2 regions of the Streptomyces sp. HP-A2021 genome follow, and region 1 is predicted to be linked to the other one. Evidence: riboswitches for the same ligand, from Rfam matches in the RefSeq annotation. Region 1 holds a riboswitch; the other holds the start of a gene.

Region 1 (5,143 bases):
AGCGGATGACGCTGATGAGTGACGGAGCGACGGTCTACGAGTGCACCTCGCCGGACGAGGTCCACGCGCTGCTCCAAGGGGGGCAGGGCGTCTTCGGGATCGCCGTGGGCGTGGTGTGGCGGGATGTCGAGAGCGCGCTGTCCCAGCTGCACGGGGAGCGGATCGACACCGGCGAGACCCTGGTCGGGTCCAACCCGGCGGACGAGCTGGCGCGACGGCGGAACCGGGCCGTCTGAGCCGACCGGCAGTGTGGTGCCCGTGATGCTGTTACAGGCGGGACCTTTCCACGCCGCACTGCAAGCGGTTTCTACCGGGGTGTGAGGGCGGTCGTCCCGGGCGTTGTCAGTGGCGTAGGGCAGCATCGGAGATGTGAGAACCGCGCCCACGATCCTGCATCTTGATATGGACGCCTTCTTCGCCTCGGTGGAGCAGGCGTCCAAGCCGAGTCTGCGCGGGAAGGCCGTCGTCGTGGGCGGGCTCGGGCCGCGGGGCGTCGTGGCCACGGCGTCGTACGAGGCCAGGGTCTTCGGAGTGCATTCGGCGATGCCCATGGGACAGGCCCGGCGGCTCGCGCCCAACGCCGCGTATCTGGTGCCGCGCTTCGGTTTCTACAAGGCGATCAGCGAGCGGGTGATGGAGCTGCTGCGGGCGTTGTCGCCGCTGGTGGAGCCGCTGAGCCTGGACGAGGCGTTCGTGGACCTGGAAGCCGGGGGAGCCGCCTGGGACGAGCCGTCGGCGCGGCTGGTCGGGGCACAGCTGCGCGCGGACATACGGGCCGTCACCGGACTCACGGGATCGGTCGGGCTCGCCGCCTCCAAGATGCTCGCGAAGATCGCCTCGGAGCAGGCCAAGCCGGACGGACTGGTGGTGATCGAGCCGGGGTCCGAGCGGGCGATGCTCGGGCCGATGTCGGTGCGGACGCTGCCGGGGGTCGGTCCGGCGACGGGCGACCACCTGCGACGGGCCGGGATCACCACGATCGAGGAGATCGTCGAGGCGGGCGAGGACGAGATGGTCCGGCTGCTGGGAAAGTCGCACGGGCACGGGCTCTACGCCATGGCGCTGGCGCGGGACGACCGGCCCGTCGTGGCGGAGCGGGAGACGAAGTCGGTGTCGGTCGAGGACACCTACGACGTGGACATCCACGACCGGGTGCGGGTCGGTCTCGAGGTGCAGCGACTGGCCGACCGGTGCGTGCGGCGGCTGCGCGGGGCCGGGCTGTCCGGGCGGACCATCGTGCTCAAGGTGCGGCGGTACGACTTCTCGACGCTCACCCGCTCCGAGACACTGCGCGGGCCGACCGACGATCCGGGGGTGATCCGCGAGGCGGCGGCCCGGCTGCTGGACTCGGTCGACACGACGGGCGGTGTGCGGCTGCTCGGGGTGGGAGTCAGCGGGCTCGCCGACTACACGCAGGAGGATCTCTTCGCGCAGGCGGCGGGGGAGCGGGCGGAGGCGGATGGGCCCGTCGAGATGGACGCCGTGGCCCCGGCCGAGGAGCAGCCGGCGCTCGCCGAACGGCGGTGGCCCGCCGGGCACGACGTACGGCACGCCGTGTTCGGGCACGGGTGGGTGCAGGGCAGCGGTCTGGGGCGGGTCACCGTGCGGTTCGAGACGCCCGGCTCGGAGCCCGGGCGGGTGCGGACCTTCCGGGTCGACGACCCGGACCTGGAGCCGGCGGATCCGTTGCCGCTGGTCTTAACGGGACCGGAGGCGAGCGTACGGGACGGCGACCCCGCAGCACTTCGCGAAGTGGCCGACGGCGCCGGGCGGCTTCAGGCCGTCTCGTCCGTGCCCGCCAGCTTGCCGAAGTCGCGGTCCGGGAACGGCGGAGGTGCGGCGACGTCGAGGCCGTAGTGGTGGTAGAGCTGGAGTTCCTGTTCCGGGGAGAGGTGGCGCCCCACGCCGAAGTCGGGGGCGTCCTTGATCAGGGCGCGGTCGAAGGGCACGTGGAGGGCGCCGTCGATCAGTTCACTGGGCTCCAGGGGGACGAACGCGTCCCTGCTGAACAGGCCGGTCCGTATGGCCGCCCACTCCGGCTCGCCGGTGGCGTCGTCGAGGTAGACCTCGTCGATCGTGCCGATCCTGGTTCCGTTGCGGTCGAACGCCTTGCGGCCGATCAGGTTGCGCGGATCGATATCGGTTCGCACGGGCCCTCCACATAGTCGCAACTCATCCGTAAGCACAACAAAACGGCACAATCGGAGAGGTGGCCACTCGAAGGTTCGTGCGTTGCCCGCGCTGGTACGCTGGCAGCGGCTGCTGACCCCGTGCGGGAGAGTCCTCCAGACACCATCGGAGGCGCCGAAGGAGCAAATCCTCCCCGGAATCTCTCAGGCTCACGTACCGCACGGACGAGGTCACTCTGGAAAGCAGAGCGGGTGTCGACGGCTTCCGCTCTCACCGACGGTGAAAGCCGGAGGCCTTCGGGCGATCCGGTGAAGCTCTCAGGTCGAGATGACAGAGGGGGAGGCCGTCCGGGTACCCGTGCCGTGGTGCCCCTCGAAGGTCGTGTCGACCAGGAGGCCTCCGTAATGACCGCCCACCGCATTCCGCTCTCCGAGCTCGAAGAGGCAGTTCCCTTCGAGCAGCGCCACATCGGCCCCGACCACGAGGCCCGCGCCAAGATGCTCGCGCAGGTCGGCTACGGCTCGCTGGACGAGCTCACGGCCGCAGCGGTCCCGGCCGTGATCAAGAGTGCCGAGGCGCTTGACCTGCCGGGCGCCCGCAGCGAGGCCGAGGTGATCGCCGAGCTGCGCTCCCTCGCCGACCGCAACCAGGTCCTCGGCTCCATGATCGGACTCGGCTACTACGGCACGTTCACGCCCCCGGTCATCATGCGCAACGTCATGGAGAACCCGGCCTGGTACACGGCCTACACGCCGTACCAGCCGGAGATCTCGCAGGGCCGGCTCGAAGCGCTGCTCAACTTCCAGACGATGGTCGCCGACCTCACCGGACTGCCGACCTCCGGTGCCTCCCTGCTCGACGAGGGCACCGCGGCCGCCGAGGCCATGGCGCTGTCGCGGCGCCTCGGCAAGAACAAGAAGGGGCTGTTCCTGGTCGACGCGGACACGCTGCCGCAGACCATCGCCGTGATCCGGACCCGGGCCGAGCCGACCGGTGTCGAGGTCGTCGTCGCCGACCTGAGTGACGGCATCCCCGCCGAGGTCGCCGAGCGCGAGATCAACGGCGTGCTGATCCAGTACCCGGGTGCCTCCGGGGCCGTACGGGACATCAAGCCGGTCATCGACCAGGCGCACGAGCTCGGGGCGCTCGTCACCGTCGCCGCCGATCTGCTCGCGCTGACGCTGCTGAAGTCGCCCGGTGAGCTCGGCGCGGACATCGCCGTCGGGACGACCCAGCGCTTCGGTGTGCCGATGGGGTTCGGCGGTCCGCACGCCGGTTACATGGCGGTCAAGGACAAGATGGCGCGCAGCCTGCCCGGGCGGCTCGTCGGCGTGTCCGTGGACGCCGACGGGAACAAGGCGTACCGGCTGGCGCTCCAGACGCGTGAGCAGCACATCCGCCGCGAGAAGGCCACCAGCAACATCTGCACCGCCCAGGTGCTGCTCGCCGTCATGGCCGGCATGTACGCCGTGTACCACGGGCCGGAGGGCCTCAAGGGCATCGCGCGGCGCACCCACCGGTACGCCACGGTGCTCGCCGCCGGGCTCGCGAACGGCGGGGTCGAGGTCGTGCACGGGTCCTACTTCGACACCCTGACCGTGCGCGTCGAGGGCCGGGCCGCCGACGCCGTGGCCGCCGCGCGGGAGAACGGGGTCAACCTGCACCTCGTCGACGCCGACCACGTATCCATCGCCTGCGACGAGACCACCACGCGGGCCCAGCTGCGTGCCGTGTGGGCCGCATTCGGCGTCGAGGGGGTCGTCGAGGCGCTGGACGCGGCCACCGAGGACGGGCTTCCGAATGCTCTGCTGCGGACCGACGAGTACCTGACGCACCCCGTCTTCCACCAGCACCGCTCCGAGACGGCCATGCTGCGCTACCTGCGCCGGCTGGCCGACCGCGACTACGCGCTCGACCGGGGCATGATCCCGCTGGGCTCCTGCACCATGAAGCTCAACGCGACCACGGAGATGGAGCCGGTCACCTGGCCCGAGTTCGGGCAGCTGCACCCCTTCGCGCCCGCCGAGCAGGCCGGGGGCTACCTCACGCTCATCCGTGAGCTGGAGGACCGTCTCGCCGAGGTCACCGGGTACGACAAGGTGTCCCTCCAGCCGAACGCCGGGTCGCAGGGCGAGCTGGCCGGTCTGCTCGCCGTACGCGGGTACCACCGGGCCAACGGGGACGAGCAGCGCACCGTGTGCCTGATCCCGTCGTCCGCGCACGGGACCAACGCCGCGAGCGCGGTGATGGCGGGCATGAAGGTCGTCGTCGTGAAGACCGCCGACGACGGCGAGATCGACGTCGAGGACCTGCGGGCCAAGATCGAGCAGTACCGCGACGAGCTGTCGGTGCTGATGATCACGTACCCGTCCACGCACGGCGTGTTCGAGGAGCACGTCTCCGAGATCTGCGCCCAGGTGCACGAGGCGGGCGGGCAGGTCTACGTCGACGGGGCCAACCTCAACGCGCTCGTGGGACTCGCCAAGCCGGGGCACTTCGGCGGTGACGTCTCGCACCTGAACCTGCACAAGACCTTCTGCATCCCGCACGGCGGCGGCGGTCCCGGAGTCGGTCCGGTGGCGGTGCGGGAGCACCTCGCGCCGTACCTGCCCAACCACCCGCTCCAGCCCGAGGCGGGCCCGGAGACGGGGGTCGGTCCCATCTCCGCGGCGCCGTGGGGTTCCGCCGGCATCCTGCCGATCTCCTGGGCCTACGTCCGGCTCATGGGCGGGGAGGGGCTGAAGCGGGCCACGCAGGTCGCGGTGCTCAGCGCCAACTACATCGCCAAGCGGCTGGAACCGCACTACCCGGTGCTCTACACCGGCCCCGGCGGGCTCGTCGCGCACGAGTGCATCATCGACCTGCGGCCGCTGACCAAGGCGACCGGCGTGAGCGTCGACGACGTGGCCAAGCGGCTGATCGACTACGGCTTCCACGCGCCGACGATGTCGTTCCCGGTGGCCGGGACGCTGATGATCGAGCCGACCGAGTCGGAGGATCTGACCGAGCTGGA
Region 2 (5,143 bases), 5.0 Mb from region 1:
TTCGTTATGCGGTCTGACCCGGGTACAGCGGGTGCTTGTCGGCCAGGGCCTTCACCCGGGCCTTGAGGGCTTCGGCGTCGTAGGACGGCTTCAGCGCCTCGGCGATGACGTCCGCGACCTCCGCGAAGTCCTCGGCCGTGAAGCCCCGGGTCGCCAGGGCCGGCGTGCCGATTCGCAGACCGGACGTCACCATCGGCGGGCGCGGGTCGTCCGGGATCGCGTTCCGGTTGACCGTGATGCCCACCTCGTGGAGGCGGTCCTCGGCCTGCCGGCCGTCCAGCTCCGAGTGGCGCAGGTCGACCAGGACCAGGTGCACGTCCGTGCCGCCGGACAGGACGTCCACACCCACGGCCCGGACGTCGTCCTTCACCAGACGCTCGGCCAGGATGCGGGCACCCTCCAGCGTACGGCGCTGGCGCTCCTTGAAGTCCTCCGAGGCCGCGACCTTGAACGCGACGGCCTTGGCGGCGATCACGTGCTCCAGCGGACCGCCCTGCTGACCGGGGAAGACAGCGGAGTTGATCTTCTTGGCGAGTTCGGCCGTGGAGAGGATCACACCGCCGCGCGGGCCGCCCAGCGTCTTGTGGGTGGTCGTGGTCACCACGTGCGCGTGCGGCACGGGGTTCGGGTGCAGCCCCGCCGCGACGAGCCCGGCGAAGTGCGCCATGTCGACCATCAGGTACGCGCCGACCTCGTCCGCGATCCGGCGGAACGCGGCGAAGTCCAGCTGCCGCGGGTAGGCCGACCAGCCGGCCACGATCAGCTTCGGCTTGGACTCCTTGGCGAGCCGCTCCACCTCGGCCATGTCGACCCGGCCGTCCTCGCCCACGTGGTAGGCGACGACGTCGTAGAGCTTGCCGGAGAAGTTGATCTTCATGCCGTGGGTCAGGTGCCCGCCGTGCGCGAGGTTCAGACCCATGATGGTGTCGCCCGGCTTGAGCAGCGCGAACATCGCGGCGGCGTTGGCCTGGGCGCCCGAGTGCGGCTGCACGTTGGCGTGCTCGGCGCCGAACAGCTCCTTGACGCGGTCGATCGCGATCTGCTCGACCACGTCGACGTGCTCGCAGCCGCCGTAGTAGCGGCGGCCCGGGTAGCCCTCGGCGTACTTGTTGGTGAGGACCGAGCCCTGCGCCTCCATGACCGCGACCGGAGCGAAGTTCTCCGAGGCGATCATCTCGAGCGTGGACTGCTGCCGGTGCAGCTCGGCGTCGACCGCGGCGGCCACGGCCGGGTCGAGCTCGTGCAGGGGGGTGTTCAGGACGGACATACGGCTACGACTCCTCAGCCGGCGGAGAACGCGGTGTACTCGTCGGCGGAGAGCAGGTCGCCCGGCTCCTCGGCGACCCGCACCTTGAACAGCCAGCCGCCCTCGAAGGGGGCCGAGTTCACCAGCGACGGGTCGTTCACGACGTCCTCGTTGACCTCGGTGACCTCACCGGAGACGGGGGAGTAGAGGTCGGACACCGACTTGGTCGACTCCAGTTCGCCGCAGGTCTCGCCCGCGGACACGGTGTCACCGACCTCGGGGAGCTGGACGAAGACCACGTCGCCGAGCGCGTTGGCCGCGTGCTCCGTGATGCCGACCGTCGAGACGCCGTCCTCGGCGGCCGACAGCCACTCGTGCTCCTTGCTGTAACGCAGCTGCTGGGGGTTGCTCATGGCCTGGATTCTCCTGTACGCGCGGGAGTGCTGATGAAGGGGACTGCTGGTGAGCGCAGTGACGTGCCCGGGACCGCCGGTGCGGCCCGACGGCCAGTGTCTACTTCTGGCGCTTGTAGAACGGCAGCGCCACGACCTCGTACGGTTCGTGACTGCCCCGGATGTCCACGGCCACGCCGGGCGTGCCGGGAGCGGCGTGCGCGGCGTCGACGTAGGCCATCGCGATCGGCTTGCCGAGCGTGGGGGAGGGGGCGCCGGAGGTGACCTCGCCGATCACCTCGCCGCCGGCGACCACCGCGTACCCGGCGCGCGGGACCCGGCGGCCCTCGGCGACGAGCCCGACCAGTACGCGGGGCGGGTTCTGCTCGGCGCGGGCGGCGGCCTCCCGCAGGGCGTCGCGCCCCACGAAGTCGCCCTCCTTCTCGAACTTCACCACCCGGCCCAGCCCGGCGTCGAAGGGCGTCAGGGAGGTGCTCAGCTCGTGCCCGTACAGCGGCATGCCCGCCTCCAGGCGCAGCGTGTCGCGGCAGGACAGCCCGCACGGGACCAGTCCGGCGCCCTCGCCGGCCTTGGTCAGGGCCTGCCACAGCTCGACCGCGTGCTCCGGCTTCACGAACAGCTCGAAGCCGTCCTCGCCGGTGTAGCCGGTGCGGGCGATCAGGGCCGGGACCCCGGCGACCGTGCCGGGGAGGCCGGCGTAGTACTTCAGCCCGTCGAGGTCGGCGTCGGTGAGGGACTTCAGGATCCCGGGGGACTCCGGGCCCTGGACGGCGATCAGCGCGTACGCGTCCCGGTCGTCGCGCACCTCGGCGTCGAAGCCGGCGGCGCGCTCGGCCAGCGCGTCCAGGACCACCTGGGCGTTGGAGGCGTTGGCGACGACCAGGTACTCGGTCTCGGCGAGCCGGTAGACGATCAGGTCGTCGAGGATGCCGCCGTCGGCCCGGCAGATCATGGTGTAGCGGGCGCGGCCCGGCTTCACACCGCCGATGTTGCCCACCAGGGCGAAGTCGAGCAGGGCGGCGGCCTGCGGACCGGTGACGGTGATCTCGCCCATGTGGGAGAGGTCGAAGAGCCCGGCCTTCGTGCGCACGGCGTTGTGCTCGTCGCGCTCGGAGCCGTAGCGCAGGGGCATGTCCCAGCCGGCGAAGTCGGTCATCGTCGCGCCGAGCGAACGATGCAGGGCATCGAGCGCGGTGTGGCGGAGTTCTCCTGTACTGCTCACGGTCGGTCGTCTCCCAGGGCAATGACGGGCGAGGTCGTTCCTCCCCATCTGTCATCGGAACCTGAGAGGTTCGCCATGGCCACACAGGACATGGCTTGCACCTTGGGTGGGACCACCGAGGACGGCGGCCCGCTTTTCAGATGTGCCTCGCCCGCGCGGTAACGGGGCCTGAGAGATTCAAGGGAGGGACTTGCTCCTTCGGCGCCCCAGCGTCAGCGGTGCTGGGAACTCTCCCGCGCGGATTCAAACGGCCGGTATGCAGTTGGCGCGCACATCATTGCACGCATCGTCGCGGGGTGGCAGGGGCACCACCTGTAGCAGTGCTGTTGCGGGAAGAGGACTAAAACCAGAGACATCGGGCATTACCTTCTCTTTACACTCGGCGGGGATGGGACTGAAGTACCTGGCCCCAGGGGAGGACGATCACGGTGAACAGGACCACCGCGTACGCCACGACATCGGGCGTCGCGCTGCCCGAGCAGCCGGCCGCTGCGGCACGGGCGGCCTGCGGCCCGCTGCCGGTGCCGGTCGTCCGCGATCTGCGCGAGCGCGAGGGCCGAGGCCCGCACGCGCTGCTCTTCGGCCCCCGCGACCTCGTCGTGGTCACGGGCCTGCCCGGCAGCGGCAAGTCCACGCTGATGCGGCGCACCGTGCCCGGCCGGCGCATCGACTCCCAGGACACCCGCGACCGCTGGGACAGCCGCATGCCGCGCTTCCTGCCGTACGGGGTCTACCGCCCGCTCGTCCGCCTCGCCCACTACGCCGGGCTGCGCCGCGCCCTGCGCAGCGGCGAGGGCGTCGTCGTGCACGACTGCGGCACCCAGGCCTGGGTCCGCCGCTGGCTGGCCCGCGAGGCCCGCCGCCGGGGCGGCGCCCTGCATCTGCTCATGCTCGACGTCACCCCCGAGGAGGCCCTGGCCGGCCAGCGCGACCGCGGCCGCGGTGTCTCGCGGTACGCGTTCCTGCGCCACCGCGCGGCGACCACCCGCCTGCTGCACGCCGTGGAGCGGGGCGAACTGCCCGCGGGCTGCGGCTCGGCGATCCTCGTGGACCGGGACGCGGCGGACACCCTGCGCCGGATCGCCTTCACGGGCTGACCGCAGGCGGCCGGGGAGCCGCTAGCCTTTTGAGCCACAGCAGTGGTTCCAGGCAGGCGGTAGGCAGATGGACTTCCCGGCGGACTTCTCCGCGGACTTCCCGGCGCACACGCAGACCCACCCGCACGGCGGATGGCCCGGCAACGAACTGGAGGAGGTGCTCTCGGCCTCCCTCGGCGCCGGGCCGTCGGCCGGCGGGCGGATCGTCGAGGTGCTCGGCCGGAGTTTCGTCTGGGTCCCCCTGCCGAACGGCGGCGGCCCGCAGAGCGGTCCCCTCGATCTGCCCGGCATCGAGATCGAGGGCCAGGCGTACGTCCCGGTGTTCAGCTCCGAGGAGCAGTTCCGCCAGGTCGTCGGCTCCCACATGTCGTACACCATCGCGCCCGCGGTGGAGTTCGCCCGCGGCCTGCCCCCGCACGCCGGGATAGCCGTCAACCCGGGCGGTGTGGTCGGCATACCGCTCCCGCCTGCCGCCGTGGCCGAGCTGTGCCGGGCGGGGCGGACCCCCTTGGACGGCCCCGCGAGCGGCGGCCGGGTCCGCCTCTTCGAGCCCGACTGGCAGGACGACCCGGTGGACTTCCTCGCCGCCGCCTCCGCCGAGTTCGAGGCCGTCGGGGTCGTCCTCACCGCCCGCCGCTGCCTCGCCGCGATCGAGACGGCGGACCCGGTGATGTTCGTGGGCGTCGAACTCTCCCAGTGGGAAGGCGACCTGCGGGCCCTCCCCCTGGAGGCCCTGTCCCGGGCCGTGACCCGGTGCCCGGCCCCCTGGCAGGTCAACCTGGTCCTCCTGGACGTGGCGGAGGACCCGGTGGGGGACTGGCTGCGCACAACGGTCCGTCCCTTCTACCAGCGGTAGGGCAATGCCCTGACGGGGCGCGGGTAGTGACATCATGCGGCTCCGCCGCGTGGGCGCGAGGACCACCCACGACCCGCGGCCGCAGAACCGGCACCAATCCCCGAGCCCCCGGACGGGCTTAAGCTAGGTCACGGTCGAGGCGTTGTACGAAGGGGCGGTAAAGGTGAGCGCGAGCGGCACGGCCGCGGCCGGACAGGTCGAGCACATGCTGCGCCAGGTCACGCCCGGGCGTTACGACGCCTACGAGGCACTCCTGCGCGCGCTCGCGACCCCGCACTCCGGCCAGATCTGGATGCTCCTCTGGCACGG

The links. A riboswitch is a leader RNA that binds a small molecule or an ion and turns the genes downstream of it on or off. The one in region 1 is predicted to bind glycine.
Region 2: linked by a shared signal. The riboswitch ahead of gcvT (glycine cleavage system aminomethyltransferase GcvT) and the one ahead of gcvP (aminomethyl-transferring glycine dehydrogenase) in region 1 are both predicted to bind glycine.

What each region holds. Positions count from the first base shown of each region.
Region 1 is NZ_CP094344.1:8,134,821-8,139,963, forward strand. Features, by position in the region: gene MQE23_RS36770 (MerR family transcriptional regulator) at 1-236, shown strand, start outside; gene MQE23_RS36775 (DNA polymerase IV) at 370-1,857, shown strand; gene MQE23_RS36780 (PRC-barrel domain-containing protein) at 1,776-2,150, opposite strand; glycine riboswitch at 2,264-2,359, shown strand; gene gcvP (aminomethyl-transferring glycine dehydrogenase) at 2,535-5,143, shown strand, end outside.
Region 2 is NZ_CP094344.1:3,096,246-3,101,388, reverse strand. Features, by position in the region: gene glyA (serine hydroxymethyltransferase) at 5-1,267, opposite strand; gene gcvH (glycine cleavage system protein GcvH) at 1,282-1,659, opposite strand; gene gcvT (glycine cleavage system aminomethyltransferase GcvT) at 1,760-2,881, opposite strand; glycine riboswitch at 3,028-3,127, opposite strand; gene MQE23_RS13930 (AAA family ATPase) at 3,310-3,978, shown strand; gene MQE23_RS13925 (enhanced serine sensitivity protein SseB) at 4,046-4,834, shown strand; gene MQE23_RS13920 (enhanced serine sensitivity protein SseB C-terminal domain-containing protein) at 4,998-5,143, shown strand, end outside.